Regions from separate parts of the Micromonospora sp. NPDC003197 genome, predicted to be linked through region 1. Evidence: predicted binding sites of a transcription regulator. Region 1 holds the regulator's gene; the other holds the start of a gene.

Region 1 (14,985 bases):
ACCGGTAGGTCGCCCAGTGCATCCGGACCACCATGCCCCGCTCGTCCCGGGTCAGCCGCAGCAACTCGCCAACCTCCCGTCCGGAGACGGTACGCAGCACATCCGGCTGTCCAGGCAACGGCGCGAAGACCGCAGGCGGCCGACCCACCTGATCAGCGGCACCCCGGGCCCGCAGCGCACCGTCCCGCCACGAGAAGACGTACTCGAAGCCCTCACCCCACCAGCGGCCAAGCAGACCACGGTACGGTTCCGGCGCGGGCTCGCCGGGGGCCCAGGCCACAATGTCGGCCGGGTCGTCGGCCACCGCGGCGGCCAGCAGTCGATGGGGCAGCTCCGCAATCTCGGCGGCAGTCCCGGAGGACGCGAGCACCGCGCACCCCATCGCGCCCGGCGTGTCAGCACCACCCCGGCGGCCATAGACGGCCGACAGGAAGCCCGGCATCGCCCCGTCGTGCCCGACGTGCATGACCCGGTCGCCCTGCGGCAGCAAAATCAACCCCAGCCCAAAACCAGTGCTCCAGAGCGTCTCGTCGGTGGTGGTCAACGGCCAACGCATCTCGTCCAAGGTGCTCGACCGCAGTACGGCACCAGCCGGATCGACCGCAGCCGGGTCGGCCAGGAAGGCAGCCCAGCGAGCCATGTCCGACGCGGTGCTCCAGAGCTGCGCCGCCGGGCCCACCGCGCCGAAGTCGGTCGGCGGCTCGGGCCGGGCGTGGTCGGAGTAGGCGTCCACCAGAAATCCGGTCACCGCATCCGGCCCCGGCTCGACACCGGTCGCCAACAGACGGAGCGGGCGCAGCACCCGGTCGGTCAGCACCTCGGCCCAGGTGCCACCCCGCAACCGGCCCACAGCGTGACCGAGCAGGGCCAAGCCCAGGTTGGAGTAGTGGTAGCGGCGGCCCGGCGGCAGCACCCGCTCGGCGCGTACCAGTTCGGCGAGAAGCTGGTCGACATCCGGCGCGTCCAGGGTGTCCCACACGTCACCGTAGGGCTCCCGCTGGATACCGGCGGTGTGCGACAGCAGCCGGCGTACCGTCAACTCACGGTGCGCCGGCACGTCGAGGTGGGCACCGATCGGGTCGTCGAGATCGAGCAGTCCCTCGTCCCGGCACTGCATCACCAGTACGGCGGTGAAGCTCTTGGTCACCGACCCGATCCGGAACCGGCTCGCCTCGGTCAACGGGGTGTCGTTGCCGGTCCCGCCGACGGTACAGCTCCACAGGGGGCGGTCGGCCCGGTGCAGCGCCACGGAAAGCGCCGGTATCCGCGCCTCCGCCTGCACCTGACGGGTCATCCGCTCCAGCCGTCGGCTCACCTCGGTCATCCGTCCTCCCACCCCACCCTGCAAGATCGCCCCGATCCTACCGGTGAAAGGAAGGGCCCCTTCTTATCGTTTTCTGCATAGGAAGGGGCCCTTCCTAACATCTCAGCCGGCCAGCATCGGGCCCAACGGCGCACCGCCGAGCACGTGGGCGTGCGCGTGCGGAACCTCTTGGCCGCCGTACTCGCCGGTGTTGAACATCAGCCGGAACCCGTCCACCAGTAGGCCCTCGTGTTCAGCCACGTTGGCAGCGGTCTCCAGCACCTCGCCGGCGAGCTTCGGATCCGCCTGGGCCAGGGTCGCCACGTCCACGTAGTGCTCCTTCGGAATCACCAGGACGTGTACCGGGGCCTTCGGGTTGATGTCACGAAAGGCGAGGGTCGTGTCGGTCTCCCGGACCACGGTCGCCGGGATCTCGCCGTTGACGATGCGACAGAACAGGCAGTCGGTCTTCATCCGTCGCATGGTATGCCGGTACGCCGCCGGACACCCGGCAGGAACTCACCCCGTCGGCGCGGTAGGTAGCGTCACCATCGGCCGAGGCGGGCGGACAGTACGGCCAGCGCGGCAACCCCGGCGGTGGAGGTACGTAGCACCTGCGCGCCGAGTCGTACCGGCACCCCGCCGGCGGCTTCCAGCGCGGCCAGCTCGGTCGGCGCGATCCCGCCCTCGGGCCCGACGACCAGCACGATGTCACCGGTCGCCGGCAGCGGCACGGTGGACAACGGGGTCGTTGCCTCCTCGTGCAGGACCAGACCGATCCCCGCCGCGCCGATCCGGCGGGCCACGGTGCTCGTCGACTCGTCCGGAGTGCCGGCGACCACCGGTAGCCAGGCGCGGCGGGCCTGTTTGGCCGCCTCTCGGACGGTTGCCACCCACTTGTCCCGGGACCGAGCACCCCGCTCGCCCCGCCACTGGGTCACCGAGCGGGCCGCCGACCAGGGCACGATCTCGTCGACCCCGACCTCGGTCATCGCCTGTACGGCCAGTTCCCCCCGGTCGCCCTTGGCGATCCCCTGTACGACGACGAGCCGAGGGTCGGCGGCGGCCACGTACTCCCGGGTGGTGATGGTCAGGTCGAGGGTGCCCCGGCCGACGGCGGTGACCACGGCGGAGGCGATGCCCCCCTGCCCGTCGGCGAGCAGCAGCTGCTCACCGACTCGGAGCCGCTGCACCGTCGCGGCGTGGTGCCCCTCCGGGCCGGCGAGGGTCGCCGTGTCACCGGCCGGCAACGCCTCGACCAAAAACAGTGGTTCGCTCACCGGGGATCAGTTGTGGCCGTTGAAGGCGTCCCGCATCCGGGAGAAGAAGCCGCCCTGCTTGCTGAGCTCGGCGACCTCCTCGCCCCGGGTCTTGGCGAACTCGCGCAACATCCGCTCCTGATCGGCGTCGAGCTTGGTGGGCGTACGCACGTCGAGGTGTACGAACAGGTCGCCGCGCCCGGTGCCGCGCAGGTGGGGTACGCCCCGAGCGCGCAGCCGCAGGGTGCTGCCGGGCTGGGTGCCGGCCTTGACGTCGACCGTCTCCTCGCTGTCCAGCGTCTTGATGGTCAGCCGGGTGCCGAGCGCCGCCGCGGTCATCGGCACGGTCACCCGGCAGTGCAGGTCGTCGCCCTTGCGAGAGTAGACGTCGTGGGGACGCTCGTGGATCTCGACGTAGAGGTCACCAGCCGTGCCGCCGCCCGGCCCCACCTCCCCCTGCTGGGCCAACCGGATCCGCATGCCGTCCTCGACCCCGGCAGGGATCTTGACGGTCAGCGACCGGCGAGTACGGACGCGGCCGTCACCGGCACAGGTGGGGCAGGGGCTCGGGATGGTCGTGCCGTGGCCCTGGCACACCGTGCACGGCCGGGCCGAGACGACCTGGCCAAGGAAGGTGCGCTGCACCGACTGCACCTCACCCCGACCACCGCAGGCGTCGCAGGTGGCCAGGTGGGTGCCGGCCGCCGTACCCGCGCCGGAGCAGGTGGTGCAGAGGATGGCGGTGTCGACGGTGATGGGCGCCTCGACCCCGAAGGCCGTCTCGTGTAGGTCGAGTTCGAGCCGGATTATGGCGTCGGAACCGGGCCGGGTCCGGGGCCGGGGCCCACGGCTCGCACCGCCGGCCGCCCCGAAGAAGGCGTCCATGATGTCCTGGAACCCGACGAACGGGCCCGCTCCGCCGGGGCCGGCACCTCCGCCGCCCGGAGCCAGGGGGTCGCCCCCCAGGTCGACGATCTGCCGCTTCTGATCGTCGGAGAGAACCTCGTAGGCGGCGTTGATTTCCTTGAACTTCTCGTGCGCCTCCGGGTCCGGATTGACGTCCGGGTGGTATTGGCGCGCGAGCTTACGGTAGGCACGCTTGATCTCGTCGTCGGAGGCGTCCCGGTTGACGCCGAGAATCCCGTAGTAGTCCTTGGCCACTGCGTTCCGTGTCCTCATGTCTGTCTCGCGTTGCCGTCCGCCGGTCGTCCCAGGTCGGTCGGAGTCGGGGTCAATGCGATTCTGTGGTCAATTCTGGGCCAACAGGTCGCCAACGTAGCGTGCCACGGCCCGCACGGTGGCGATCGTGCCGGGGTAGTCCATCCGGGTCGGGCCGAGTACGCCCAGGCCACCCACGATGGTGCTGCCCGGACCGTACCCGGTGCTGACCACCGAGGTCGAGCGTAGATTGTCGATCTCGTTCTCGTCACCGATCCGCACCCGTAGCGTGCTGCTGGGCTCGGCCTCTCCGATCAGTTTGAGCAGCACGACCTCCTCCTCGAGGGCTTCGAGGATCGGGCGTAGGGAGCCCTGGAAGTCGAGCAGGCCACCTCGGGTGAGGTTGGCCGTACCGGCCAGCGCGATCCGCTCCTCGTGCCGCTCGACGAGCGTCTCCAACAGCACGGTGGAGAGAATGGTCATGCCGCCACGCAGGTGCGGCGCCACCTCCTCGACCAGGGCCTGGACCAGCGGTGGGGTGTCGGCCAACCGACTACCCACCAGTTTCTCGTTGACCAGTCGACGCAGGTCGGTGACGTCGTCAACCGGCATCGGGGCGGGCAACTCGACCAGACGCTGCTCGACCCGTCCGGTGTCGGCGATCATGACGACCATGAGCCGGGTCGTGGAGATCGGCACCAGTTCCAGGTGCCGGACCGACGAGCGCGCCAGGCTCGGGTACTGCACGACGGCGACCTGACGGGTCAGCTGGGCGAGCAGCCGAACCGTACGGTGCACCACGTCGTCCAGATCGACCGCGCCTACCAGGAATCGTTCGATCGCCCGACGTTCGGCCGGGGTGAGCGGTTTGACCCGGGACAGCCGGTCGACGAACAGCCGGTAGCCCCGGTCGGTAGGCACCCGGCCGGCACTGGTGTGCGGCTGCCGGATGTAGCCCTCCTCCTCCAACACCGCCATGTCGTTACGTACGGTGGCTGGGGAGACCCCGAGCTGATGCCGCTCGACGAGTGCCTTGCTGCCGACCGGCTCCTGGGTCACGACGTAGTCCTCGACGATCGCCCGAAGTACGTCGAGCTTGCGGTCATCGAGACCCATCTGCACCTCCTGCCGGCTACGCCTCGTCGGCCGCCGATCCGGCGGCTTGGCACTCGACTCTAGCGAGTGCCAGTCTACGACCAAGTCCCACCGCCTCGCGATGATCACTTAGTGCTTTCTGGCCAGTTGTTCGAAAAACAGTCTGGTACCGGTCTAGTGGCCCTTGTAGCCGCCCCTTAGCGTGAGTTTCATGACAGAACCACCTCGCCCGTCCGACGGGAGCAACTCCGGAGCCCTGCCTCCGGACCCGACCGCGTCCCCCACTTCCCCCGCGTCCTACTCGATGCCGGGCGAGGCTCCCTCCCCCGGATCCACGCCACCGTCATTCGAGCCGCCGTCATCCGCACCGCCGTCGTTCGGAGCACCGTCATCCGCACCGCCGTCATCCGCGCCACCGTCGTCCGGAGCACCCGGGTACGGAGCCCCAACTGAACCGTCGCCGTACGCGTCGCCGTACCAGTCACCTGGCGACATCCCGCCGTCGGCGGACTACCCCGCTGGCGGATATCCCCCGCCCCAGGGCGGATACCCACCCCCTGCTGGCGGCTACCCGCCCCCCGGAGGCGGCTATCCGCCCGCGGGCGGTTACCCACCGCACGGCAGCCCGTACGGTGCGGCGGCTCCGGCTGGCTACGCCAACAGTGACGAGAAGACCTGGGCGCTGATCGCGCACTTCGGCGGCATCCTCGTGGGCTTCATCGCCCCGCTCGTGGCGATGCTGGCCAAGGGGAACGAGTCGCCGACCGTGCGGGCACACGCGGTCGAGGCGCTGAACTTCCAGATCACCTGGGGCATCGCCAACGTCGTCGCGGTCATCATCGCGGCCTGCAGCTTTGGCATCCTGTTCTTCCTGCCACTGATCACCTGGCTCATCTTGATCATTTTTTCGATCCTCGGCGGTGTCAAGGCCAACGAGGGCGTGCTGTACCACTACCCGATGAGCATCCGGATGGTGAAGTAGCTCCGAGACCGGCCGCGCCGGGCAGTCGACGAATCCCGTGTCGGCGGCCCGGGCACGGCCTGCCCCCGGGCGCAGGCCGGACCGGTCAGGGCAGCAGGTCGCGAACGACCGCGTCGGCGAGGAGCCGCCCGCGCAGGGTGAGCACCGCACGGCCGGCGGCGTACGCCGGTTCCTGGAGCAGCCCGTCGGCCATCGCCCGGCTCGCGGCGGCCCGGCCAGCGTCGTCGAGGGTGTCCAACGGCAGCCCGGTGGCCAGGCGCAGCCGCAGCATCACGTCCTCCATCCGCTGATCCGCCAGGGTCAGCGTCTCCCGCCCGTGTCCCGGGGACCTCCCCTCGGCGAGCCGAGCGGCGTACGTCGTCGGATGTTTGACATTCCACCAGCGCACCCCGCCGACGTGGCTGTGCGCCCCAGGGCCGAGCCCCCACCAGTCAGCGCCGGTCCAGTAGAGCAGGTTGTGTCGGCACTGGGCAGCCGGCGTACGGGCCCAGTTGGACACCTCGTACCAGGAGAAGCCGGCGGCGGTCAGCGCGGCCTCGGCGGCCAGGTAGCGGTCCGCGGCCACGTCGTCGCTCGGGTACGGCAACTCGCCCCGACGCATCCGGGCGGCCAGCCGGGTGCCGTCCTCCACGATCAGGGCGTACGCGCTGACGTGGTCGACCCCGGCGGCGGTCGCCTCGGCCAACGAGGCGGCGAAGTCCTCGGCGCTCTCCCCCGGCGTGCCGTAGATCAGGTCCAGGTTGACGTGGTCGAACCCGGCCTCGCGGGCCTCCGCGACGGCGGCCGTGGCCCGGCCGGCGGTGTGCCGGCGGTCGAGTACCGCGAGCACCCCGGCGGCGGCCGACTGCATGCCCAGCGAGATCCGGGTGTAGCCGGCCGCCCGCAGCGCCTTGAGTGACTCCGGAGTCACCGATTCGGGGTTGGCCTCGGTGGTCACCTCGACGTCGCCGGCCAGGCCCCAGGTGCGGTCGATGCCGTCCAGGATGCGGGCGAGGTCGTCGGCGGGCAGCAGGGTGGGGGTGCCACCCCCGACGAAGACGGTGTCCACCCGGGGCGGCGGCTGATCGGCCAGCACTCGACGGGCCAGGGCCAACTCGGCCAGGACCGTGTCGGCGTACCCGTCTCGACTGGCCCCGCCGCCCAACTCACTGGCGGTGTAGGTGTTGAAGTCGCAGTAGCCACACCGGCTGGCGCAGAACGGGACATGGACATAGACCCCGAAACCACGCGCGCCGACCTGGGCGAGCGCGGTGGACGGCAGCATCCCGTCGCCGGGTACGGGTTCACCTTCTGGGAGCACAGCGGGCATGCCACTAGTGTGCGCCGCATGACCGCAGAGCTGACCACTGAGCCCGACCCACTGGTCCGGGTATCGACCGCGCATGGCGTGACCACGCTCACGCTGGACAGCCCGCGCAACCGCAACGCGCTCTCCACCACGCTGATGACCCAACTGCTCGCCGCGCTGGCCACGGCCGTCGCGGACGACACCGTCCGTACGGTGGTGCTCTCCCACACCGGGCCGGTGTTCTGCTCCGGCGCCGATCTGAAGGAGACCGCGGCGGCGTTCGACAGCGGCACCGTTCCGGCCGCCATGCTCGGCGACGTACTGACCGCCATCTGGGAGTGCCCGAAGCCGGTGGTGGCCCGGGTGGCCGGCCCGGCCCGGGCCGGCGGCCTGGGGCTGATCGCGGCGGCCGACATCGCGGTCTGTGCCACCGAGGCGACCTTCGCCTTCACCGAGGTGCGCATCGGGGTGATCCCGGCGGTCATCTCGGCCACCGTGCTGCCCCGGCTGCACCCACGCGCCGCTGCCGAGCTGTACCTGACCGGTGAGGTCTTCGACGGCCGGCGGGCCGAACGGATCGGGCTGGTGACGGTCGCGACGCCGGCCGAAGAGTTGGACGCGACCGTGGCCGCCTACTGCGCCGCGCTGGTCCGGGGAGCACCGGGGGCGCTGGCCGGCGCGAAGGAGCTGCTGCGTCGCCCCACCCCCACCGACTTCCAGACCGACGTGGCCGACCTGACCGACCGGTCCACCCGATTCTTCCGCTCGGCGGAGGGACGGGAAGGAATTCTCGCCCTCCGTGAGAAACGGCCCGCCCGCTGGGTACCAAAGACCTAAGTGGACACAGCAGCGGGCCGGTTTGCCCACCGACAGTTCCGCGCCGACCAGCCGATCGGTGCGGACGGTACGACCAGGTGCTCGGCAACCCGGTCGGTGGCGGCTGGACGCACGTACGATTGCACGCAGTCGAGCAGGGGGTGCCGGTGCGAATTCGGGCAGTGGTGATTGGGGCCGTAGTGCTCGTGCTGATCGTCGGGATTGGCGCATATGTCAGCCTCGGCCCACTCCGGCACCAACTTCCACTACCGTCCCTGATCCAGCGTTGCACGGTGCAGGCTGATGGTCGGGTCCACCTCAACCCGGAACAGATGGCCAACGCGGCCACGATCGCGGCGATCGGGATTCGCCGCAAGATGCCGGAGCAGGCGGTCGTGGTGGCACTCGCCACCGCGTTCCAGGAGTCCGGGTTGGAAAACCTGGCCGGCGGCGACCGGGATTCGATCGGGCTCTTCCAACAGCGTCCGAGCCAGGGCTGGGGTACACCCGAGCAGATCGGTGACCCCCGCTACGCGGCGACCCGCTTCTACACCGCGCTGAAGAAGGTGAAGGGCTGGGAGCGGATGCGGGTCACCGACGCCGCCCAGGCGGTACAGCGCTCGGCCTTCCCCGAGGCGTACGAGAAGTGGGCCGACGAGTCGGCAGTGCTCGCCCGGGCCCTGGTGGGCAACGCGACCGGCGCGGTGAACTGCGTCGTCGGACGGGAGCCGGCGATGCGGGGCAGCGCGGCAGCGGCCGCGCTGGTCGACGGCCTACGGCTGGACTGGGGCCAACTGAAGACGACCACCCCGACCGACCTCATCGGTCTGACGGTGGCAGCCGCCGATGCCCAGGCCGGGTGGCGTTACGCGCACTGGCTGGTCGCCCACGCGGGTGACCACGGCGTGAAGCGGGTGCGCTTCGGTGATCTGCAATGGACGGCGGAGAAGGGGGTCTGGTCCCAGGTAGACGACGGCACCCCCAGCGCCAAGCTGGTTGTCGTCGAGGTGTTCGCCGACCTGTAGCACCCCCTGTTACGAGGCTTTGTCGCTGTTACGACGGGCCGGTCGCACCCTACGGATTCTCACTTTCCGCTACGACACTGTCCCCCTTCGTACCCGGCTGCCCGACTCGATGTCGACTGACCGGAACGCCTGTCTTCGTAGTCGACTGCAAGGAGTTAACATCGGCAGGTTGTGTGGGCCTAGCAACGGGCTCCACCTATGGGGAGGTTGGACACGGTGTTCGATTACGGTGGCCGGACCGGGTACGAACCGATCAGTGATACTGACCGCAAGGAGTTTCACGAGCAGGGCTTCCTGCTTCTGCGCAACGTCCTGACCGAGGACCACCGCGCGGCCCTGGAGGCGGCGGTCGACCGCGTCTACGCGGAGGAGCTGGCGGCTGGTCGTACCACCAAGGACGGCACCCTGCACCTGCTGGGCTTCCTGGAGCGCGACGAACTCTTCGGCGAGCTGCTCACCCATCCGATCGCGTTCCCCTACATGTGGGGGCTGGCCGGATGGAACATCTACACGCACCACAACCACCTGGACGTGACCCCGCCGGCGGCCGAGCCGGAGAAGCCGTACTGGGGTTGGCACCAGGATGGGTACCGGCAGAACTCCGACCCGGAGACGATGGACCCCAACCTGCCGCGTCCGATGTTCTCGCTGAAGGTGGCCTACGTCCTCTCCGACCTCTCGGAGACCGGGCGGGGTGCCACGAAGGTGATTCCGGGCAGCCACCTGTGGAACTCGCTGGACCGGCCGGACGACCTCACCGTGCACAACCCGGACCCGGAGGGCACGGTCGAGATCACGGCCAACCCGGGTGACGCGTTCATCTTCGACCGTCGGCAGTGGCACTCCCGGTCGACGAACCTGTCGACCGTCACCCGCAAGATGCTCTTCGTCGGCTACACCTACCGGTGGATCCGCCCGCTCGATGAACTGCACATCGACAAGGACGGCGAGTGGTGGGCCAACCGCAACCCGGTGCAGCGCCAGCTCTGCGGTGAGGGTACGCACACCGCGAACTACTGGGGCATCAACTGGGACGGCTACATCGACAACGAGATCCCGCTCCGCAAGGAACTCAAGGAACGCGATCTGCTCGATCGCAACATTCCCTGGCTCCGCTGACATTCGCCTTCCGCGGACACGCGTATGCGGGATCTTTTCGCCCATCGGTTCCGGGTTGACGAAAAGATCCCGCAACAACGGCGGGACGCCGGATCAATCGATCCGGCGTCCCGATCAGCGTCACTGTCGAATCAGTAACGACTCACGCTGCGCCGTCCACCGACACCCGCCACCAGGGCCACGGCCAGGGCGGCCAGGACTACCTGGACGAGCAGTTCGGTCCAGTCGATGCCAGCGGTCTGGGTGGCGATACCCATGGCCCGCGCCAGCACCGTACCGAGTAGTGCCGCGCCGACACCGATGAGCATATGCAGCCACATCGGCATGTTCTGCCGGCCCGGAACGATCAGGCGACCAATCGCGCCAACGATCAGCCCGACGATGAGTGCGGTAATGATACCGAGAACGGTGAGTTCCACGACGGTCCTCCTCCGGGGGTGTGCCTCGCTGTTGGTGACGATTAAGTTCCCGACCCCCGTAAATCTCAAACCGGGTCAATAACAGCGAGATACCGGATCGTGATCAGTCGCCGAATCGACGGGCGGTGTCCCGGACCGCCTGATCCATCGTGGAGAAGGCCAGCGGGGGCGGCTCCGCGAGCTGGAACCACTTCATGTCGGACGACTCGCTGGGGTTCAACCTGATCTCCCCGGTGGCGATCCTCGCCAGGAAGAACACATCGAGTACGGGCAGCGTCTCGCCCTGGAAGTCGTAGCCGCCAAGGTACATGCCGACGAGGTCACCCAGCTCGACCTCGACACCCAACTCCTCCCGGGCCTCCCGGACCGCCGCGTCGGATGGGTGCTCCCAGCCGTCGCAGAAGCCGCCGGGAAGTTCCCAGCGCCCCGCCTGCGGCTGCGCTGTCCGCTTCAATGCCAGGAACCGCAGGTCACCCGGATGGCCGTCGAGCACGATCACGCCCCCGGTGGGGCGGGCGTTGAGGAACAACTGGTAGCCGCAGGCGGCACAGCTGGTCGGCGGGGTGGCCGACAGCTGTGCCGCACAGCGGGGGCAGAACGATGCGGTGGGCCCGTACGCCCGCGGGGCCACTGCCGCAGGCCCGTACGCCCCCGGGATCACTTCTTTCCGCCGCCCTTGCCGCCGGCGTCGCCGGAGTCGGAGGTGGAGAGCGCGGCGATGAAGGCCTCCTGGGGGACCTCGACCCGGCCCACCATCTTCATCCGCTTCTTGCCTTCCTTCTGCTTCTCCAACAGCTTGCGCTTCCGGGTGATGTCACCGCCGTAGCACTTGGCCAGCACGTCCTTGCGGATCGCCCGGATGGTCTCCCGGGCGATCACCCGGTTGCCGATCGCCGCCTGGATCGGCACCTCGAACTGCTGGCGCGGGATCAACGTACGAAGCTTGGCGGCGATCGTGACGCCGTAGTTGTATGCCTTGTCCTTGTGCACGATGGCGCTGAACGCGTCCACCGGCTCGCCGTGCAGCAGGATGTCCACCTTGACCAGGTCGGACGACTGCTCGTCGGTGGGCTCGTAGTCCAGCGACGCATAGCCCTTGGTGCGGCTCTTGAGCTGGTCGAAGAAGTCGAAGATGATTTCGGCCAGGGGCAGCGTGTAGCGCAGCTCGACCCGGTCGGCGGAGAGGTAGTCCATTCCCTGCAACGAGCCCCGACGGCCCTGGCACAGCTCCATCACCGCGCCGACGTAGTCGTTGGGGGTCAGCACCGTGGCCCGGACGACCGGCTCGTAGACCTCGGCCACCTTGCCGGTCGGGTACTCGCTGGGGTTGGTGACGACGATCTCGTTGCCGTCCTCCAGGATGGCCCGGTAGACCACGTTCGGCGCGGTGGAGATGAGGTCCAGCCCGAACTCGCGCTCCAGCCGTTCCCGGATGATCTCCAGGTGGAGCAGACCGAGGAAGCCGCACCGGAAGCCGAAGCCGAGCGCGCCTGAGGTCTCCGGCTCGTAGCTGAGCGCGGCGTCGTTGAGCTTGAGCTTGTCGAGCGCCTCCCGCAGGTCCGGGTAGTCGGAGCCGTCGATCGGGTAGAGCCCGGAGTAGACCATCGGCTTCGGGTCCTTGTAGCCGCCCAGCGCCTCACTGGCCGGCCGGGCGTTGATGGTGACCGTGTCACCGACCCGGGACTGCCGGACGTCCTTCACACCGGTGATGAGGTAGCCGACCTCGCCGACACCGAGCGCCCCGGCCTTCTCCATCTCCGGGGAGATGACGCCGATCTCCAGCAGTTCGTGCACCGCGCCGGTGGACATCATCTTGATCTTGTCGCGCGCCTCGATCCGCCCGTCGATGACCCGGACGTAGGTGACCACGCCCCGGTAGACGTCATACACGGAGTCGAAGATCATCGCGCGGGCCGGGGCCGAAGCATCCCCGACCGGCGGCTTGAACTGCCGCACGATCTCGTCGAGCAGGTACGGCACGCCGTCGCCGGTCTTGCCGGAGACCCGAATGCAGTCACTCGGCTCGCAGCCGATCAGGTGCGCCAACTCCTCGGCGTACTTGTCCGGCTGCGCCGCCGGCAGGTCGATCTTGTTGAGCACCGGAATGACGTGCAGGTCGTTCTCCAGCGCCAGGTAGAGGTTGGCCAGCGTCTGGGCCTCGATCCCCTGCGCCGCGTCGACCAGCAGCACCGCCCCCTCGCAGGCGGCCAGTGAACGGGACACCTCGTAGGTGAAGTCCACGTGCCCCGGGGTGTCGATCATGTTCAGGACGGCATGTTCGCCCTGCTGGGCGCCCTCCCGTACGGTCCACGGCATGCGGACCGCCTGACTCTTGATCGTGATACCGCGCTCGCGCTCGATGTCCATCCGGTCGAGATACTGCGCACGCATCTGCCGGGGATCGACCACACCGGTGAGCTGCAACATCCGGTCGGCCAGGGTCGACTTACCGTGGTCGATGTGGGCGATGATGCAGAAGTTCCGGATGCGGCCAGGGTCGGTGGCACCAGGAGCGTTCGCGCCGGGGTCGAGCGTCGGGGGCACAGCGGTCCGTTCTGATCGACTGAGGAGGACGGGTAACGGCCGGCAGGGCACCGGCTGCCTCTATGCTCCCACGCCGGCGGGAGCAAGGTCGGATCACTCCTGGGGCGGTTCCAGGAACAGTGCCGCCAACCGGGGTAACCGCCGTTGCATCTCGTCCTCGTCATCGAAGTCCCAGAACTCGCCAATCTCCGGGTACGCCGCCTGATCCGGGTCCGCCGGCAGGTCGGTGGCGGTCGCGGTGCGGTAGGCCCGCTGGGCGACGCCGAGCATCTCCTCGGCCTCGAACTCCTCACCGGTCATCGCCGCCTGGCGGATCGGCGGCAACTCGGCCAGCGAGTCGGGCTCGGCCACCGCCTTGGCGAAGGTTGCCCGGCCCTGCGTCATCAGCCAGCCGCGAAAGTACTCGAACCCGTCGTCGGAGCAGCCGCCGTTGATCAGGTACGCCGCAGCCCACAGGTCCGCTCGGTAGGAGGCCGCCAGCACCTTACGCACATGGCGGGCGAACCCCACGATGTCGGCGACATCCCGGGCAGCCAGCAGTTCCGTCGCCCGCGCCGCGATCGCCCCGACGTTCCCGTCGGCGCCGGTCCGGGCCTGGTCGATCAAGCTCCAGAAGTCGTCCGTCCGCATAACGGGGCAGTCTGACAGACGACCAGCGGTGGAGACGCGCCGCGCTCTGCGGATGCCGCCGGTGTCCCCGGCGGGCAGGATGGGGAGATGTCCGCGCTCCCGCTACCGGCCGTGCCGTACGACCAGACCGCGATCCGCCCCGACTGGACCGACCTGCCACCGGATCTGCGCGCGCGCATCGAGGGCCGGTTGGGCACCCCGGTCACCGGTGCCCGTACCGCCGGGGGTGGCTTCACCCGGGGCTTCGCCGCCGTACTCGACACCGCCGCCGGGGAGCCGGTCTTCGTCAAGGCCGCAACCCTGGCTGGCCAGCCAGACCTCTGCCACTGGTACGCCCGGGAGGCCGCCGTCACCGCCACCCTGCCGTCCGGGCTTCGGGTGCCCCGCCCTCGCTGGACGCTCACCACGGCCGATCACTTCGTCATCTGCCTCGACGCCGTCGACGGCGGTCGAATGCCCACGCTGCCCTGGGTGCCCGCCGAGTTGGAGGCCACCCTCACGGCGTACGCGGCGGTGGCAGACGCGCTCCGGGAGCCCCCCGCCGAGTTGGTCGCGCTCGGCCTGTCCGGGCTGGCCGGGGTCGCCTACACCGACCTGTCCTGGTGGCGGGAGATCGCCGCCGGCCGGGAACCGGTGCCCGCCGTACCGGCCGGCACCCTGGACCGACTGCCGGAGCTGGTACGCCTGGAGGCGCTGCTGCCCGGATACGCCGCGACCGACACGGTCATCCACAACGATCTGCGGCTGGACAACGTACTCCTCGATCGGGCCGGGGAAGCCTGGTTCTGCGACTGGAACTGGGTGTGTTTCGGGCCCGCCTGGTTCGACCTGGCGGGTCTGCTCGTCACCGTGTACGCGAGTGGCCTGGACGCCGACCGGATCTTCGCCACGCATCCCGCCACCGCCGACGCGCCATCCGACGCCCTGGATGCCACGCTCGCAGCAATGTCCGGATACTGGTTGTGCCGGGCAGCGTCCGGGCCGACCGGGGCGTCCCCACACGTACGCACACACGAACAGTGGAGCGGGGAGATGGCGCTGGCCTGGTTGGCACATCGCCTCGGCTGGCGCTGAACCCGCCGAGCAAGCCGGCATGCCGTTGACCGTGCTTTTGGCCTGGCCTCGGTGACCTGGTAACCTGACTCTTCGCGTAGTGGTGACGCCTTGTTGTCGCCTGCGCGTCAACTAGACCAACCCGAGCTACCAAGACGAGGCTGTCGCGTGGCGAACATCAAGTCCCAGATCAAGCGCAACCGGCAGAACGAAAAGCGCCGGCTGCGTAACAAGTCGGTCAAGTCGTCGCTGAAGACTGCCGTCCGCAAGTTCAACGAGGCCGCCGAGGCTGGC
Region 2 (14,985 bases), on a different contig from region 1:
AGCCCATCAGGCCCATGCCGTTGTCGATGACCGCGACCACCGCGCCGCCCAGCACAGCGTCGATCACCCGACCCTTGCCGCCGAAGAGGCTGGCACCGCCGATGACCGCGGCACCGACCGCGTAGAGCAGCACATTACTGCCCCCGGTCTTGGCGTCGACCGAGTTGGCCCGACTGGCGGCCACGATGCCGCCGATCGCCGCCATGAACGAGCAGATGACGAAGACCGAGATGCGGATCCGGTCGACGTTGATGCCGGCCCGCCGGGCGGCCTCCCGGTTGCCGCCGACCGCGTAGACGTGCCGGCCGTACGCGGTGCGTTGCAGCACGAACGTCCAGCCGACCAGTAGTACGGCGATGATGGGTACGACGATCGGCACGCCCTTGAGCGACACGATCAGGGTGTTGATGCTGCGTTCCAGGTTGAGGATGTAGACAGCGGTGCCGAGGAGCACCGCCAGGGCACCGACCCGGACCAGCAGTATCGTCACCGGGGCGGTGGCCAGACCCCGCGCCAACCGGTTGCGGTGGCGCAGCAGTTGCACCGTCGCGTAGCCGGCCACCGCGACGGCGGCGAGCAGCCAGCCGAGCCACGGCGGCAGGTTGCGGTTGGCGATCGCCACCAGCACGCTGTCCCGTACCGAGACGTTGGTGCCCTCCTTGACCAGCATCAGCACGATGCCCTGGAAGGCGAGGAAGCCGGCGAGGGTCACCACGAACGACGGAATGCCGATCTTCGCGACCAGGAAACCGAGCACGGACCCGATCAGCACGCCGGTGCCGAGGGCCGCCGCCACGGCGACGTACCAGGGATAGCCCTGGAGGGTGACCAGGTTGGCCAGCACTGCCGCGCAGACCCCGCTGGCGTACCCGGCGGAGAGGTCGATCTCGCCGAGCAGCAGGACGAAGACCAGCCCCATCGCGATCAACGTCACCGCCGCCCCCTGGGTGAGCAGGTTGGCGAAGTTGAACGCGGAGAGGAAGGACGGACGCAGGATCGAGAACACCAGGCAGAGCACGACCAGCCCGAGTACGGCCGGCAGCACGCCGATGTCGCCGCCACGTACCCGGCCGAGGTAGTCCCGTACGTGCGAACCGACGGTCGGTGCCGCGTCCGTGGCCGACCCTTCGCGTACCGGGGTCATGGTGGTCATCGGGTGGCTCCTGTGGATTCGGTGTCGGGGTCAGAGTCGGTGTCGGTGTTGACGGGAGCGTCGGTGTCGGGGTCAGGGTCGCCGGCGGTCAGGTCGAGCCCGCCGGTACGCCCGGCCGTGATCAGTTCGACCACCTGGGCGTGCGTGATGTCGGTGGTCTTCACCTGGGCGACCATCTGACCGAGGTAGAGCGCGGCGATCCGGTCGGAGACGGCGAAGACGTCGTTCATGTTGTGCGAGATGAGTACGACGGCCAGGCCGTTGTCGGCCAGCCGGCGGACCAGTTCGAGCACCTGGGCGGTCTGCGCGACGCCCAGCGCGGCGGTGGGCTCGTCGAGGATGACCAGCTTGCTGTTCCACAGCACCGCCTTGGCAATCGCGACGGTCTGCCGCTGACCGCCGGAGAGGCTGGATACGTGCTGCCGCAGCGACTTGACGGTGCGTACCGACAGACCGGCGAGGGTTTCGGCGGCCAGTTGTTCCATGGTCGCCTCGTCGAGCACCAGCCCGTTGCGCTTCTCCCGACCGAGGAACATGTTCTGGACGATGTCGAGGTTGTCGCAGAGGGCGAGATCCTGGTAGACGACCTCAATGCCAAGTGCAGCCGCGTCCCGGGGGCTGTTGACGCTGACCGTCCGGCCCTCGAACAAGAACTCGCCGCTGTCGGTGGGATAGATGCCGCTGACACATTTGACGAGGGTCGACTTGCCGGCACCATTGTCGCCGACGAGCGCGGTCACCTCGCCCGGCTGGACGGTGAAGGCGACGTCACGCAGGACCTGGACCGGACCGAAACTCTTGTCGATCCCGCGCAGTTCCAACAGGGGGGTCGCGGACACAGGGGGCGCGGACACGGGGTCTCCTTAAGCGCGGGGTGCTTGTAAGGAAGGGCCCCTTCCTATCGTTTTTTGTATAGGAAGGGGCCCTTCCTAACGTGCGGGGAGTGCGGTGGGGGTTCGGCTCAGCGCGGCTCGGCTCAGCTCACGCCGGCCTTGGTGCAGAGCGCGGCGAACTCGTTGGCGCACAGGGCAGCCTTGGTGACGAAGCCGTCGGCGACCACGTCCTTGACGTTCTCCAGGTAGATCGGCTTCGGGGCGAGCAGGACGGCGGGGACGTCGCGACCGCTCTCCGGGTCCTTCACCGACTGACCGGTCTCCTTCTTCTCGCCCTTGGCCAGCGCGATCGCCAGGTCGGCAGCGGCATCGGCCTCCTGCTTGATCGCCTTGTAGACGGTCATGCACTGATCACCGGCGAGGATGTTCTGCAGGCCCTGTACGTCGGCGTCCTGGCCGGTGACCGGCACCCTGCCGTTGAGCTTGTTCTTCTTCAGTACCGAGATGACCGCGTTGCCCAGGCCGTCGTTGGCGGCCAACACCCCGTCGATCTTCCCGCGCTGCTGGGTCAGCATCTGCTCGAAGATCGTGCCGGCCTGGGTGTTGTCCCACTCCGGTACGGAGACGTCCGGACCCTTGACGAACTCCTTGGCCTCGTACTTGAGGTTGAGGACCGAGTCGTAGCCGGACTTGAACAGGGTGGCGTTGTTGTCGGTGGGCGAGCCGTTGAGTTCCGCCACCACCGGGTTCTTGACGCCCTTGTCGGCGAGGCACTTGACCAAGCCATCGCCCTGGAGTTTGCCGACCGCGACGTTGTCGAAGCTGACGTAGTAGCTCGCCGAGCCGCCGAGGGTGAGCCGGTCGTAGTCGATCGTCGCTACGCCCTGGGACCGGGCCTTGTCCAGTACGGCCTTGCCGGTACCGGAGTCCAGGTTGACGGTCATCAGGACGGTGACGCCGTTGGTCATCATCTGGTCGGCGATGGTCTGGAACTGGGCCTTGTCGCCCTGGGCGTTCTGGATGTCGTACTGGACGCCGGCGGCCTCGAACGCTTCCTTGAGGTACTTGCGGTCGGCGGTCTCCCACCGGGCAGAGGTGGCGCTGTCCGGCAGGATCACGCCGATCTTCGGCGTCTTGGCGCTGCCAGCGTTGTCGGACGTCTCGCCGCAGGCGGCGAGGCTTCCCGTGATCAGTAGGCCGACGGCGGCGGTGGTGAGGATCCCTTTGCGCATGTGCATGGGTCCTTTCGGGGGAAGTTCGGGTCTCGGTACGGGGAGGGCGTGCGGTGACCGTGCGGGCTCCGGATGTCGGCACGGCAATTGATTGAGACCGGTCTTCGCGTTTTTGTTGTGTCCGGCAACGTATTAGGGGTCATGGCTGCGGCACAAGGCGTATCAGCGGTCGAGTTTGTTGTCTGCCATAACAATTCCGCAACGCGGTCGATACTTGCTGGTCGTCGATGTCCCGAGGTGGGGGCAAGTGATGTTCCTTGATGCATTGTCAAAGTAACCCCATTGGGGTTAGCTAGGGGGTAGGTTGACGTTGTCAGTGGCAGGAAGGATGTCGGCTATGCCTAAAATCAACGTGTATCTACCTGATGAGCTGGCGGAGGCGGTCAAGGAATCCGGTGTTCCGGTGTCGGCGATCTGCCAGCGAGCCCTGGAGCAGGCGGTGCGCCGGGTAACCGCGATCCGGGAGACCTCCGTGGGTGACCTGGATCTGGAACAACTGGCCGTACGGCTGCCGCACTTCACGCCCCGGGCGCATGCCGTACTCCGGCTGGCCCAGGAACGGGCCCGCGCGGAGAACACGTCGACCATCGACACCGAGCACCTGCTCGGAGGCATGCTGGCCGAGGGGAGCAACGTCGCCCTGCACGTCCTGCGTGCGGTGGAGGTCGACCCCGAGCAACTGGAGCGGGACCTCGACCAACTCGCGGCAGCGTTGACCAAATCGGCGGCTACCGACCAGCCTGCGGCAGCGGCGACAACGTCGGCGGCCACCGAGCAACTCGCGGCAGCGGCGATGCTGGCGGCCACCGATCAACTCGCGACCCGGTTCAGCGGCCCAGCGGCCAACGCGTTGGAGTTGACCGTCACCGAAGCGATCGCCCTTGGGCACAACTATGTCGGCTGCGAGCACCTGTTGCTCGGCCTGCTCGCCGAGCCCGACGGGACCGCCGGCCAGATTCTGCGCGCGCGAGGTGTGGAGCCGCGACTGACCCGGCGCGCCATCGCGGCGTGGCTGGCCGGCTACGTCCACCTGCGTACCCAGAGCCAGCCGGGTGACCCGGCGGCAGGCACCTACCCGTCGGGAACACAGACGGCGGGAACACAGACGGCGGGAACACAGACGGCGGGAACACAGACGGCGGGAACACAGACGGCGGGAGCGGACCCGGCCAAGGTCATCGGTGCTGTCGTACGCCAGGAGTTGCAGCCTCTCGTCCAGCGCATCGAACGGATCGAGGCGCTCGTCGGCGTGCCCTCGGACCAGAACGGGGTGGCCCCGGACCAGAACGGCGTGGCCCCGGACCAGTGAGGAGGTCGATGCGATGAAACGCGTGTTGTTGCTGGCGACCGGAGACACGATCGCGCACTCGTACGACCCCAATCGCCCCGGCGTCGCTTCCGGAGCCGAACTGCTCCAGCAGCTAGGCCCCGGACCATGGCGTTTCGACGCCGCACCTGAACTCCGTCATGACCCGTCGAGAGTGGAGGTGGTAGCCGAGGACGTGCTGGCCGAGCCCAGCTGGGACATCTCGCCCGGGACGATGTTGGGGCTGGCCCGGCGGGCCCGTACCGCCATTCTGGTCGAGGGGTTCGACGGCGTGGTGGTCACTCACGGCACCGACACCCTGGAGGAGAGCGCGTTCCTCGCCGACCTGCTGGCGGGGGAGGCAGCGGTCCGGGGCGCGATTGTCTTCACCGGTGCGATGCGCAGTCTGGATGCCCCGGGCACGGATGGCCCGGGCAATCTGGCGTCGGCTATCCGGGCCGCCGCCGATCCGGTACTGCGTGGGGTTGGCGTGGTCGCCTGCCTCGACGACGAACTGCACGCCGCCCGCTGGGTGACCAAGGTGGACGCCACCGGTCCGGCCGCGTTCACCTCGACCCCCGAGCCTCCGGTCGGTCGCATGGTGGCTGGGCGGGCCGACCTGTCCGCCGTACCGCCGCCTCGACCACCCCGGGCCAGCGGCGAGCCGGAGACCGACGTCGCCCTGCTCAAGACCTATCCGGGAATGCCACCGGAGGTGCTGTACGCGGTCGTGGACGCCGGTGCGCGAGGCATCGTGCTGGAGGGCACCGGGGAGTCGAACGTCCCGGTCGAGTTGTTCACCCCGATCGACGAACTGACCGGGTGGAACGTTCCCGTAGTGATCGCGTCTCGGTGCCGTACCAGCGGCGTCGCCCTCGACGACCTGCCACTCGCCACTGGGCTGGCCGGCAAGGTGGGCGCGATCGGGGCCCGCGGGCTCTCCCCGGTCAAGGCCCGCTTGGCCCTGATGGTCGCCCTCGGCTCCGGCGGTGTGCCTGCCGTCCGGAACTGGTTCGACCAGCTCTGAACAACGCTGGGTCGCGTTGGTCAGTGGGTGGCGATGGGGGCGGTGGTCGCGCTGGTCAGCCGGACCAGGTCTGCCGGCGCGAGCTGGAGTTGCAGCCCGCGTCGGCCGGCCGAGACGTACACCGTGGGGAACCCCTCGGCGGACGAGTCGACCACGGTGGGCAACCGACGGCGTTGTCCCAGCGGGCTGATCCCGCCGCGGACGTAGCCGGTGGCGCGCTCGGCAACCGTACGGTCGGCCAGCATCGCGCGCTTGCCCCCCACCGAGGCGGCCAGCGCCTTCAGGTCCAACTCGCCGGTCACCGGGACGACCGCCACCGTCAGCGCCCCATCCACCTCGGTCACCAGCGACTTGAAGACCCGCTCCGGCGGTACGCCGAGCGCCGCCGCCACCTCCGCGCCGTAGTGCGGGGCGTCCGGTGGTACGTCGTACGGGTGGGTGCTGTGTGGGACCTTCTGCTTCGTCAGCAACGCCGTTGCCGGCGTCCCCTGCCCTGCCATGCTCGGACCCTATCCCGGTGCCCGTCGGCCACCTACGGAATTGTGGGCGCGACGGGGTGGCCCAGCAGTACGGTCGGTGCTTCAGCGACCCGGGTCAGCACGATGGTGGCCGGGGCGGACCCGGACAACCGGAGATCCCGGCGTAGCTGCTCCGGCTCCAGCGCCGAGCCGCGTTTGAGGATCTCCAGCCGGCCGACACCACGTTCACGCAGTAGCGCACGGAGTCGCTTGAGCGAGAACGGCAACACGTCGGTGATCTCCAGGCAGCGCGCGTACGGAGTCACCACTGGCTCGTCGGCGTAGACGTAGGCGATGCTCGGGTCGGCCAGCCGCCCCGACACCGTCTCGGCGAACTCGGCCACCAGGTGGGCGCGGACCACCGCTGAATCCGGGTCGTACAGGTAGCGGCCAACCGGGCCGACCGGGGCGTCGTCGGTGCCGGTGCCGGTGAGCTGATAGGAAGGGGCCCTTCCTCTACCAAAAGCGATAAGAAGGGGCCCTTCCTTACCGCTTAGCAGGGTGGCGCGGCGGGGCGTGGTGGCGAGTGGGCCGCACCAGAGGGCGGCCTCCACCAGGTCGCCGTCGACGCTGACCCATTCGGCCTCGGCACCGGACGGGATCAGGGCGTGCTCGAAGCCGGGGGCGACCTTGAGCACCGTACGGGGGACCCGCTCGATCAGGGCGGTGATGAAGTCCCACGGTGGGGAGTACGCGTTCGGGTCGAAGATCCGGCGTCCGGTGCCGGCCCGGCGTCGGGCCGGATCGCAGAACACCGCGTCGACCCGGTCGACGTCGAATCCGGTGGCGTCGCCGCATTCCACGGTGAACCGGTCGGCCACCCCGGCCGCCTCGGCGTTGGCGGCGGCCATGGCGGCGGTGACCGGGTCGGCTTCCACGCCGTACACCCGGATGCCGGCTCGGGCGGCGGCGAGTGCGTCGGCGCCGAGCCCACAGCCGAGGTCGGCGAGGGTCGTGACGCCAGCGGCCCGTAGTCGTTCCGCCCGCCGGCCGGCGACCACCGTGCGGGTGGCCTGTTCCAGTCCGGCCCGGGTGAAGAACATTCCGGCGGCGATCGGGCCGAACTTGGCGGCTGCCCGGCGGCGCAGCTCGGCCTGGGTGAGTGCGCTGGCGGCGAGGTCGGCGGGGATGCCGGCCGAGCGCAGGGCGCTGGCGGCGGTGAGCGGGTCGCCGCCGGCCAGTTCGGCCGCCGCGGTCAGGGCACGCTCCCCGTCGGGGGTACGCAGCGCGGCTAGTTGGTCGAGGTCCACGCCTGCGATTGTGGCGGGCGGCACGGGGTGGACCGGCGGCGCACCCGCCGGGGACGATCAGGGCAGGTCACGGTGTGCTCGATCTTGGCCGCTGACGGGTGAATGGGTGCGACTCGCCGCCCGGAGAGTTGGCACTCTCCTTGACGGAGTGCCAGCCGCCGGCCTAACCTGCCGTTAGCACTCTCGAACCGAGGGTGCCAGCTTCGGACCCTGGTCCGGGGCTGAAACGCCAGGCGGACCGGCACCCGCGACGACGGACCCGCCCGGTGGCATGAGGCAGATTGCGCCGTCCGGCTCATACGGTCGGCGCATAGAAACCAAGTACCCCAGGAGGGTATGCCCGTGACTACCGCGACCAAGGTTGCGATCAAGCCGCTTGAGGACCGGATCCTGGTCCAGGCGAATGAGGCTGAGACGACCACGGCGTCGGGCATCGTGATCCCCGACACCGCGAAGGAGAAGCCGCAGGAGGGCACCGTCCTCGCTGTCGGCCCGGGCCGCGTCGACGACAACGGCAACCGGATCCCGGTTGACGTGAAGGTCGGCGACAAGGTCATCTACTCGAAGTACGGCGGCACCGAGGTCAAGTACGCCGGCGAGGAGTACCTGGTGCTCTCCGCCCGCGACGTCCTCGCGGTCATCGAGAAGTAATCAACTGATCAGTGACGATGCCCCGGACCGGCTCGCCGGGCCGGGGCATCGACTGTTTGAAGGGATATTCATGGCGAAGATCCTGAGCTTCTCGGACGACGCCCGGCACCTGCTCGAACACGGTGTCAACACGCTCGCCGACACGGTCAAGGTCACCCTCGGCCCGCGCGGGCGCAACGTCGTACTGGACAAGAAGTTCGGCGCCCCCACGATCACCAACGACGGCGTGACCATCGCCAAGGAGATCGAGCTCAGCAACCCGTACGAGAACCTTGGCGCGCAGTTGGTCAAGGAGGTGGCGACGAAGACCAACGACGTCGCCGGCGACGGGACCACCACCGCCACCGTGCTCGCCCAGGCCATGGTCCGCGAGGGCCTGCGCAACGTGACGGCCGGTGCCAACCCGACCAGCCTCAAGCGGGGCATCGACGCGGCGGCCGCGAAGGTCTCCGCAGCGCTGCTCGACAAGGCCGCCAAGGTGGGCAAGCGCGAGTCGATCGCCCAGGTGGCGACGGTCTCGGCGCAGGACGCCACCATCGGCGACCTGATCGCCGAGGCGATGGAGCGGGTCGGCCGCGACGGTGTGATCACCGTCGAGGAAGGCTCCACCCTGGCCACCGAACTGGACGTCACCGAGGGCCTCCAGTTCGACAAGGGCTTCATCTCGCCGCACTTCGTGACCGACAGCGAGGCCCAGGAGGCGGTGCTCGACGAGCCGTACATCCTGATCACCACGCAGAAGATCTCCTCCATCGAGGAGCTGCTGCCGCTGCTGGAGAAGGTGCTCAAGACCAGCAAGCCGCTGCTCATCGTGGCGGAGGACGTCGAGGGTCAGGCGCTGTCCACGCTGACGGTCAACTCGATCCGCAAGACCATCAAGGTCTGCGCGGTGAAGGCTCCCGGCTTCGGTGACCGGCGCAAGGCGATGCTCCAGGACATGGCGATCCTCACCGGCGGTGAGCTGATCGCTCCCGAGTTGGGCTACAAGCTCGACGCGGTCACCCTGGAGATGCTCGGCAGCGCCCGGCGCATCGTGGTCGACAAGGACAACACCACGGTCATCGACGGTCGGGGTAAGCGGGCCGAGGTGGCCGACCGGGTCGGTCAGATCCGCAAGGAGATCGAGGCTTCGGACTCCGAGTGGGACCGGGAGAAGCTGGCCGAGCGGCTGGCGAAGCTCTCTGGTGGCATCGCGGTCATCAAGGCCGGTGCGGCGACCGAGGTCGAGATGAAGGAGCGCAAGCACCGCATCGAGGACGCCATCGCCGCGACCAAGGCCGCAGTCGAGGAGGGTACGGTGCCCGGCGGTGGCGCCGCACTCGCACAGATCGCCTCGGTGCTCGACGACGGTCTCGGGCTCACCGGTGACGAGAAGGTCGGCGTGTCGATCGTCCGCAAGGCACTGGTCGAGCCGTTGCGCTGGATCGCTCAGAACGCCGGGCACGACGGCTACGTGGTGGTGCAGAAGGTTTCCTCCAGCCCCTGGGGCAAGGGCCTCAACGCCGCCACCGGCGAGTACGTCAAGCTGGCCAAGGCCGGCATCGTCGACCCGGTGAAGGTGACCCGCAACGCGGTCGTCAACGCCGCGTCGATCGCCGGGCTGCTGCTCACCACCGAGAGCCTGGTCGTGGAGAAGCCGGAGAAGCCGGTCGCTGCGGCGGCGGGTGGTCACGGTCACGGCCACGGCCACGGGCACCAGCACGGCCCGGGTTTCTGACCCGAGGTACGGGCTTCTGACCCGAGGTATGGGCTTCTGACCCGAGGTACGAGCAAGACCGGATCCGCGTGATCAGGAACTGGCTCCGGCGCGCCGCTGGCGTGTCCGGAGCCTTCTGATTACGCGGATCCGTCGGTCGTGGGTATGCGGTGTGTCAGGCGGAGCGCTCCTGCAGCTGCCGCTGTATCGGGATCGTGGCCTTGTGCGGCCTGCCCAATCGAGCCTCCAACCGGGCGGTGTCCACCCGGCTGCGCCGCCGGTCGGCGAGATCCTCCCAGCCCATGGCGAGTAGCCGGAGCCGCTCCGATTCGCTGAACCCGCCCCAGACGCCGTACGGCTCTCGCACGGCGAGCGCGTGCGCAGCACATTCGGCGCGTACCGGGCAGGTCACACAGACCGCCTTTGCGGTTGTCTCCCGACGATTGCGGGAGGCACCCCGCTCGCCGTCCGGGTGGAAGAACTGGGCGCTGTCCCGGCCCCGACAGGCACCGAGCCGCTGCCATTCCCACAGGTCAACGATGGGTCCGGGCAGTCTGCGTACGTCCGACATCAGCACCTTCCTTCGACGGTGAGTGTGGGACCCCGGCTGCCCGAGGTCGGGGCTGGCCTTCCCGATACCCAGTACGCCGCCGGCTCACACGTCCGGGTCAAGAACCCCGCTGCCAGGGTTAGGAAGGGGCCCTTCCTATCGCTTTCTGCCTAGGAAGGGCCCCTTCCTAACGCCTCAGAGCACACCGGCCGGCAAAACGGGGCATTATCTGGCGAAACAGCTGGAAAGCGGTCGGGCATGCGCAAACGTCGAAAATATTGCCGTTCATCGCGCGGAAACTCGTGATGATCAAAGCCTGCCGTGGTCTCCTCCTTTGAGGAGAGGAGAGCACCGTGCGTACAGTTCTCGTCTGCGTCCGGACACCGCTCGCGGCGCAGAATGTCGCTTCCGCCGCCGCCCGGCTCGGGCTAGCCGCCGCCGTCCGTACCGCAGTGTCCGATCCCGAGGTGATGCTGCGGCTCGCCGAGCGACCACCCGACGTGGTCTTGGCCGACACCGCGATCACCCGGCCGGACAGTGTGGGGTTCACCCGTCGGGTCCTGGCCCGAGCTCCCGGAGCGGCGATTCTGCTGTTCGGCGCGGAAGAGCCAGGGGTAGCCTCGGCCGCCATCGCCGCCGGAGCCCGGGGCCTGATCCAGGGCGGGGACCATGACCTGGTCAGTGTGGTGGCCAAGGCCATCATGCTGCTCGCCGCGCGAGGGCGGGCCATCCGGGGGGCCGGCCAGGACGGGGCCGCGCTGCCCACCGTCACCGGTACGGCGATGCCGGGTGAACGCGCCAACCCGGCGGCCCGGATGCGCGCTACCGGCCAGCATCCGGATGCCGGCCAGCGGCCCGGTACCGAACCGCGGCCGGGTGCCGTCGCCTGGGTGGCGGCCCGGCCAGGGGCGCTCGGTTCGGAGACCGGCACCACGGCGCAGGCGACGTCACGGGGCGGCACCATGCCACCCGTTGGCGCCGATCCCGCGACCCACCTGGCGGGACGGACAGGCCCGCCGGTAGGGGCGGGAACTGGGCCGGCGGGAGCGGGAACCGGGCCGGCGGGCAAGGCCGCTGGTGGTCCACCGGGGGTGCCCGGAGTCGTACCGGTCCAGCGGGGTGACGACCCGGGGGGTGACGGCGAACACCCAGCGGAGGGGGCACCGTCATCGACCGGGACGGCGGAACCACCAGCCGGCGCTGCCGATGGCCGGTCGGGAGCCGTTCGTTCCGGGGAGACCGCCGCTACCGGTGATGCCGGCCGGTCCGAGCCGGGTACGCCCGTCGCGCGGCATCTGGTGCTGACCGAGCGCGAGATGCAGGTGTTGCTGGGGATGGCCGATGGTAAGAGCAACGCGGAGATTGGCCGGGAGCTCTACGTCTCGGAGGACACCGTGAAGACGCACGCCCGTCGGCTGTTCCGCAAGCTGGGGGCCCGGGATCGCGCACACGCGGTGGCGGCGGGCTTCCGGGCCGGGCTGGTCGCCTGATCGGGGCGGCTTCCCAGACGCCAGGTCGGGCGCCAGGTCGTCTGATCGGGGCGGCTTCCCGGGCGCCAGCGCAGTGGGGTTTCGGATCAGCCGGGTTTCGGATCAGCCCTCGCTGTCGTCGGTTCCCTCAGCCAGGGTGTCGTGTACGCCGTCGGCGTAACCGCGCGCGTACTCCCAGCTCACATAGTGGTCCGGGTCTGGATCGTAGGCTGGCTCATGCACTCGGGGGCGGCCCGAGTCGAGTAGATGCCGGAGATTGCCCCGCAGCAGATCCCAGTCGAAGTAGTGTGGCTCTCGGCAGTCCTCGCACTCGATCACCAGTCCGCGGATGCCGGACGGACCCAGCAGCGCCTGGTAGACCTCCAGGTCGGCGAGGTCCTCCAGTACGTCCTGTCGCTCGCTCTCGGTCAGTGGTTCGAGCGGGGCGTCGCCTACGGCGTCGTCAAGGCCTGCTGACGGATCGGCAGGGTCGCCGTTGAACGGATCGATCGGCTCGTCGTGCACCCCCCCACCGTAGTGGTAACCCTGGCTGGTGCGCGTACCCGTCGGTCGGACGCTTGCGGCGTCGCGGCCGGCTGCCGTCGGTCGAAGGCTCGTGGCGTCGGGTCGGCTCCGCCGGTCGGACGCTCGCGGTCGGCTGCCGTCGGTTGTCCATGGCGTCGGTTGTCCATGGCGTCGGTTGTCCATGGCGTCGGGTACGGTCCGCTGGCCGGCGGGGCCTTGCCGCCCGCCGAGGCGTCCCAGCTCACTGGGTACGATGAACCATCGCGTCGCCCGCTCCGACCGGGCGATGATCCACTACGGCACGTGACGCCGTCGTTCCGACCAGCTCAGGGGAGAAATCGTGGAGAATCTGCCGACCAACGATCTTCCGGCGGGTCTGGTCGACACCGATGCATCCGCCGCCGACCTGGCTGCGGCGCAACCCCTGTCGGTGCCGCTCGGCCTTACCTTCGACGACGTACTGCTTCAGCCGGGCGAGTCGGACATCGTGCCGAGCAAGGTCAACACGATCACCCGGCTGACCCGCAACGTCACACTCAGCCTTCCACTGCTGTCCAGCGCCATGGACACGGTGACCGAGGCCCGGATGGCGATCGCCATGGCCCGCCAGGGCGGCATCGGTGTGCTCCACCGCAACCTCTCGGTCGAGGACCAGGCGATGCAGGTTGACCTGGTCAAGCGTTCCGAGTCCGGGATGATCACTAACCCGGTCACCTGTAGCCCGGACGACACCCTGCGCGATGTGGACGCGCTCTGTGGTCGATACCGCATCTCCGGGGTGCCGGTGGTCGACGCTGACGGCGCCCTGGTGGGCATCGTCACCAACCGGGACATGCGGTTCGTCTCCGACGGGGACACCCCGGTCCGGGAGATCATGACCAAGATGCCGCTGATCACCGCGCGGGAAGGGGTCTCCAAGGCGGAGGCGCTCACCCTGCTGCGGCAGCACAAGGTCGAGAAGCTGCCCCTGGTCGACGCCGCCGGCCGGCTCCGTGGCCTGATCACCGTCAAGGACTTCACCAAGAGCGAGCAGTTCCCGGACGCGACCAAGGACGCCGCCGGCCGGCTGCGGGTTGCCGCCGCGATCGGTGTGGGTGACGACGCCTACAAGCGGGCTCGGACGCTGATCGACGCCGGGGTGGACGTGCTGATCGTCGACACCGCCCACGGCCACCAGCGCGCGGTGCTGGACATGGTCCGCACCCTGAAGAAGGACGCCACGATCGACATCGTGGGCGGCAACATCGCCACCTACGCCGGGGCGAAGGCGCTGGTCGATGCGGGTGCCGACGGGGTCAAGGTCGGTGTCGGACCGGGTGCCATCTGCACCACCCGGGTGGTCGCCGGGGTGGGCGTACCGCAGATCACCGCGATCATGGAAGCTGCCCGGGCCTGCCGGCCGGCCGGCGTGCCGGTCATCGCCGACGGCGGCATCCAGTACTCGGGCGACATCGCCAAGGCGATGGTGGCCGGCGCCGACTCGGTGATGCTGGGCAGTCTGCTCGCCGGCTGCGAGGAGAGCCCCGGTGAGCTGATCTTCATCAACGGCAAGCAGTTCAAGGCGTACCGGGGGATGGGCTCGCTGGGCGCGATGCAGTCGCGGGGCCAGGCCCGGTCGTACTCCAAGGACCGCTACTTCCAGCAGGACGTGACCAGCGACGAGAAGCTGGTCCCCGAGGGCGTGGAGGGCCAGGTGCCCTACCGGGGCCCGCTGTCCCGGGTGGCCCACCAGCTGGTCGGCGGGTTGCGGCTAGCCATGGGGTACGCCGGCGCGGAGAGCATTCCCGAGCTGCACCGACGCGGTCAGCTCATCCGGATCACCGCGGCCGGGCTCAAGGAGAGCCACCCGCACGACATCCAGATGACCGTCGAGGCGCCCAACTACCACACCCGCTGAACCAGTGACCCCCTCACACCTGGAGTGACTCATGCGTGACGTGGTAGAGATCGGGCTGGGGAAAACCGCGCAACGCGGCTACCACCTGGACGACATCGCCATCGTGCCGAGCCGCCGGACCCGGGACGTGGACGACGTCTCCACCGCCTGGCAGCTCGACGCGTACCCCTTCGGGATCCCCTGCGTCGGGCATCCCTCCGACGCGACGATGAGCCCGGCCTCGGCCGTACGGCTGGGTCAGCTCGGCGGGCTCGGGGTGCTCAACGTCGAGGGTCTCTGGACCCGCTACGAAGACCCGACCAAGATCCTGGAGGAGCTGGCGGCGCTGCCCGACGAGGCCCCGGCCACCCGCCGGTTGCAGGAGGTCTACGCCGAGCCGATCCGACCCGAGCTGATCACCGAGCGGGTACGCCAGCTCCGCGAGGGCGGCGGCACGGTCGCCGTACGGGTCTCCCCGCAGCACACCCTCGCGCTCGCCCCGGTGATCCTCGACGCCGGGGTCGACATCCTGGTGATCCAGGGCACGATCGTCTCCGCCGAGCACGTCTCCACCACCGACGAGCCGCTCAACCTCAAGGAGTTCATCGCCGACCTGGACCTGCCGGTCATCGTCGGCGGGTGCACCGACTACAAGACGGCGCTGCACCTGATGCGTACCGGCGCGGCTGGCGTGATCGTCGGCCTCGGCGGCGACGAGTGGTCCACCACCGAGTCGGTGCTCGGCATCCGGGTGCCGATGGCCACCGCCATCGCCGATGCGGCGGCGGCCCGGCGTGACTACCTCGACGAGACCGGTGGCCGCTACGTGCACCTGATCGCCGACGGCGACCTGCGTACCTCGGGCGACATCGCCAAAGCGCTCGGCTGTGGTGCCGACG

The links. Region 1 encodes HrcA, which represses chaperone genes, less so after heat shock. Its sites were predicted from a motif close to GGTTNGCACNCTCNNNNNGAGNGTGCNAACC; they were not measured.
Positions count from the first base shown of each region.
Region 2: the regulator HrcA is predicted to act here: its motif matches at 7,492-7,522, upstream of groES (co-chaperone GroES).

Region 1 covers NZ_JBSFTE010000014.1:44,095-59,079, reverse strand. Annotated here, with positions in the region: gene ACWDV4_RS17425 (serine hydrolase domain-containing protein) at 1-1,324, opposite strand, end outside; gene ACWDV4_RS17420 (histidine triad nucleotide-binding protein) at 1,427-1,777, opposite strand; gene ACWDV4_RS17415 (16S rRNA (uracil(1498)-N(3))-methyltransferase) at 1,849-2,583, opposite strand; gene dnaJ (molecular chaperone DnaJ) at 2,590-3,723, opposite strand; gene hrcA (heat-inducible transcriptional repressor HrcA) at 3,811-4,836, opposite strand; gene ACWDV4_RS17400 (DUF4870 domain-containing protein) at 5,027-5,797, shown strand; gene hemW (radical SAM family heme chaperone HemW) at 5,883-7,106, opposite strand; gene ACWDV4_RS17390 (enoyl-CoA hydratase family protein) at 7,125-7,922, shown strand; gene ACWDV4_RS17385 (hypothetical protein) at 8,063-8,926, shown strand; gene ACWDV4_RS17380 (phytanoyl-CoA dioxygenase family protein) at 9,143-10,045, shown strand; gene ACWDV4_RS17375 (GlsB/YeaQ/YmgE family stress response membrane protein) at 10,177-10,464, opposite strand; gene ACWDV4_RS17370 (NUDIX hydrolase) at 10,568-11,125, opposite strand; gene lepA (translation elongation factor 4) at 11,122-13,008, opposite strand; gene ACWDV4_RS17360 (DUF4240 domain-containing protein) at 13,102-13,638, opposite strand; gene ACWDV4_RS17355 (phosphotransferase) at 13,726-14,712, shown strand; gene rpsT (30S ribosomal protein S20) at 14,860-14,985, shown strand, end outside.
Region 2 covers NZ_JBSFTE010000032.1:50,450-65,434, reverse strand. Annotated here, with positions in the region: gene ACWDV4_RS26695 (sugar ABC transporter permease) at 1-1,153, opposite strand, end outside; gene ACWDV4_RS26690 (ATP-binding cassette domain-containing protein) at 1,150-1,992, opposite strand; gene ACWDV4_RS26685 (sugar ABC transporter substrate-binding protein) at 2,130-3,218, opposite strand; gene ACWDV4_RS26680 (Clp protease N-terminal domain-containing protein) at 3,556-4,527, shown strand; gene ACWDV4_RS26675 (asparaginase) at 4,541-5,551, shown strand; gene ybaK (Cys-tRNA(Pro) deacylase) at 5,572-6,051, opposite strand; gene ACWDV4_RS26665 (THUMP-like domain-containing protein) at 6,084-7,319, opposite strand; gene groES (co-chaperone GroES) at 7,656-7,970, shown strand; gene groL (chaperonin GroEL) at 8,041-9,687, shown strand; gene ACWDV4_RS26650 (WhiB family transcriptional regulator) at 9,842-10,237, opposite strand; gene ACWDV4_RS26645 (response regulator transcription factor) at 10,570-11,706, shown strand; gene ACWDV4_RS26640 (DUF5319 domain-containing protein) at 11,809-12,210, opposite strand; gene guaB (IMP dehydrogenase) at 12,551-14,107, shown strand; gene ACWDV4_RS26630 (GuaB3 family IMP dehydrogenase-related protein) at 14,139-14,985, shown strand, end outside.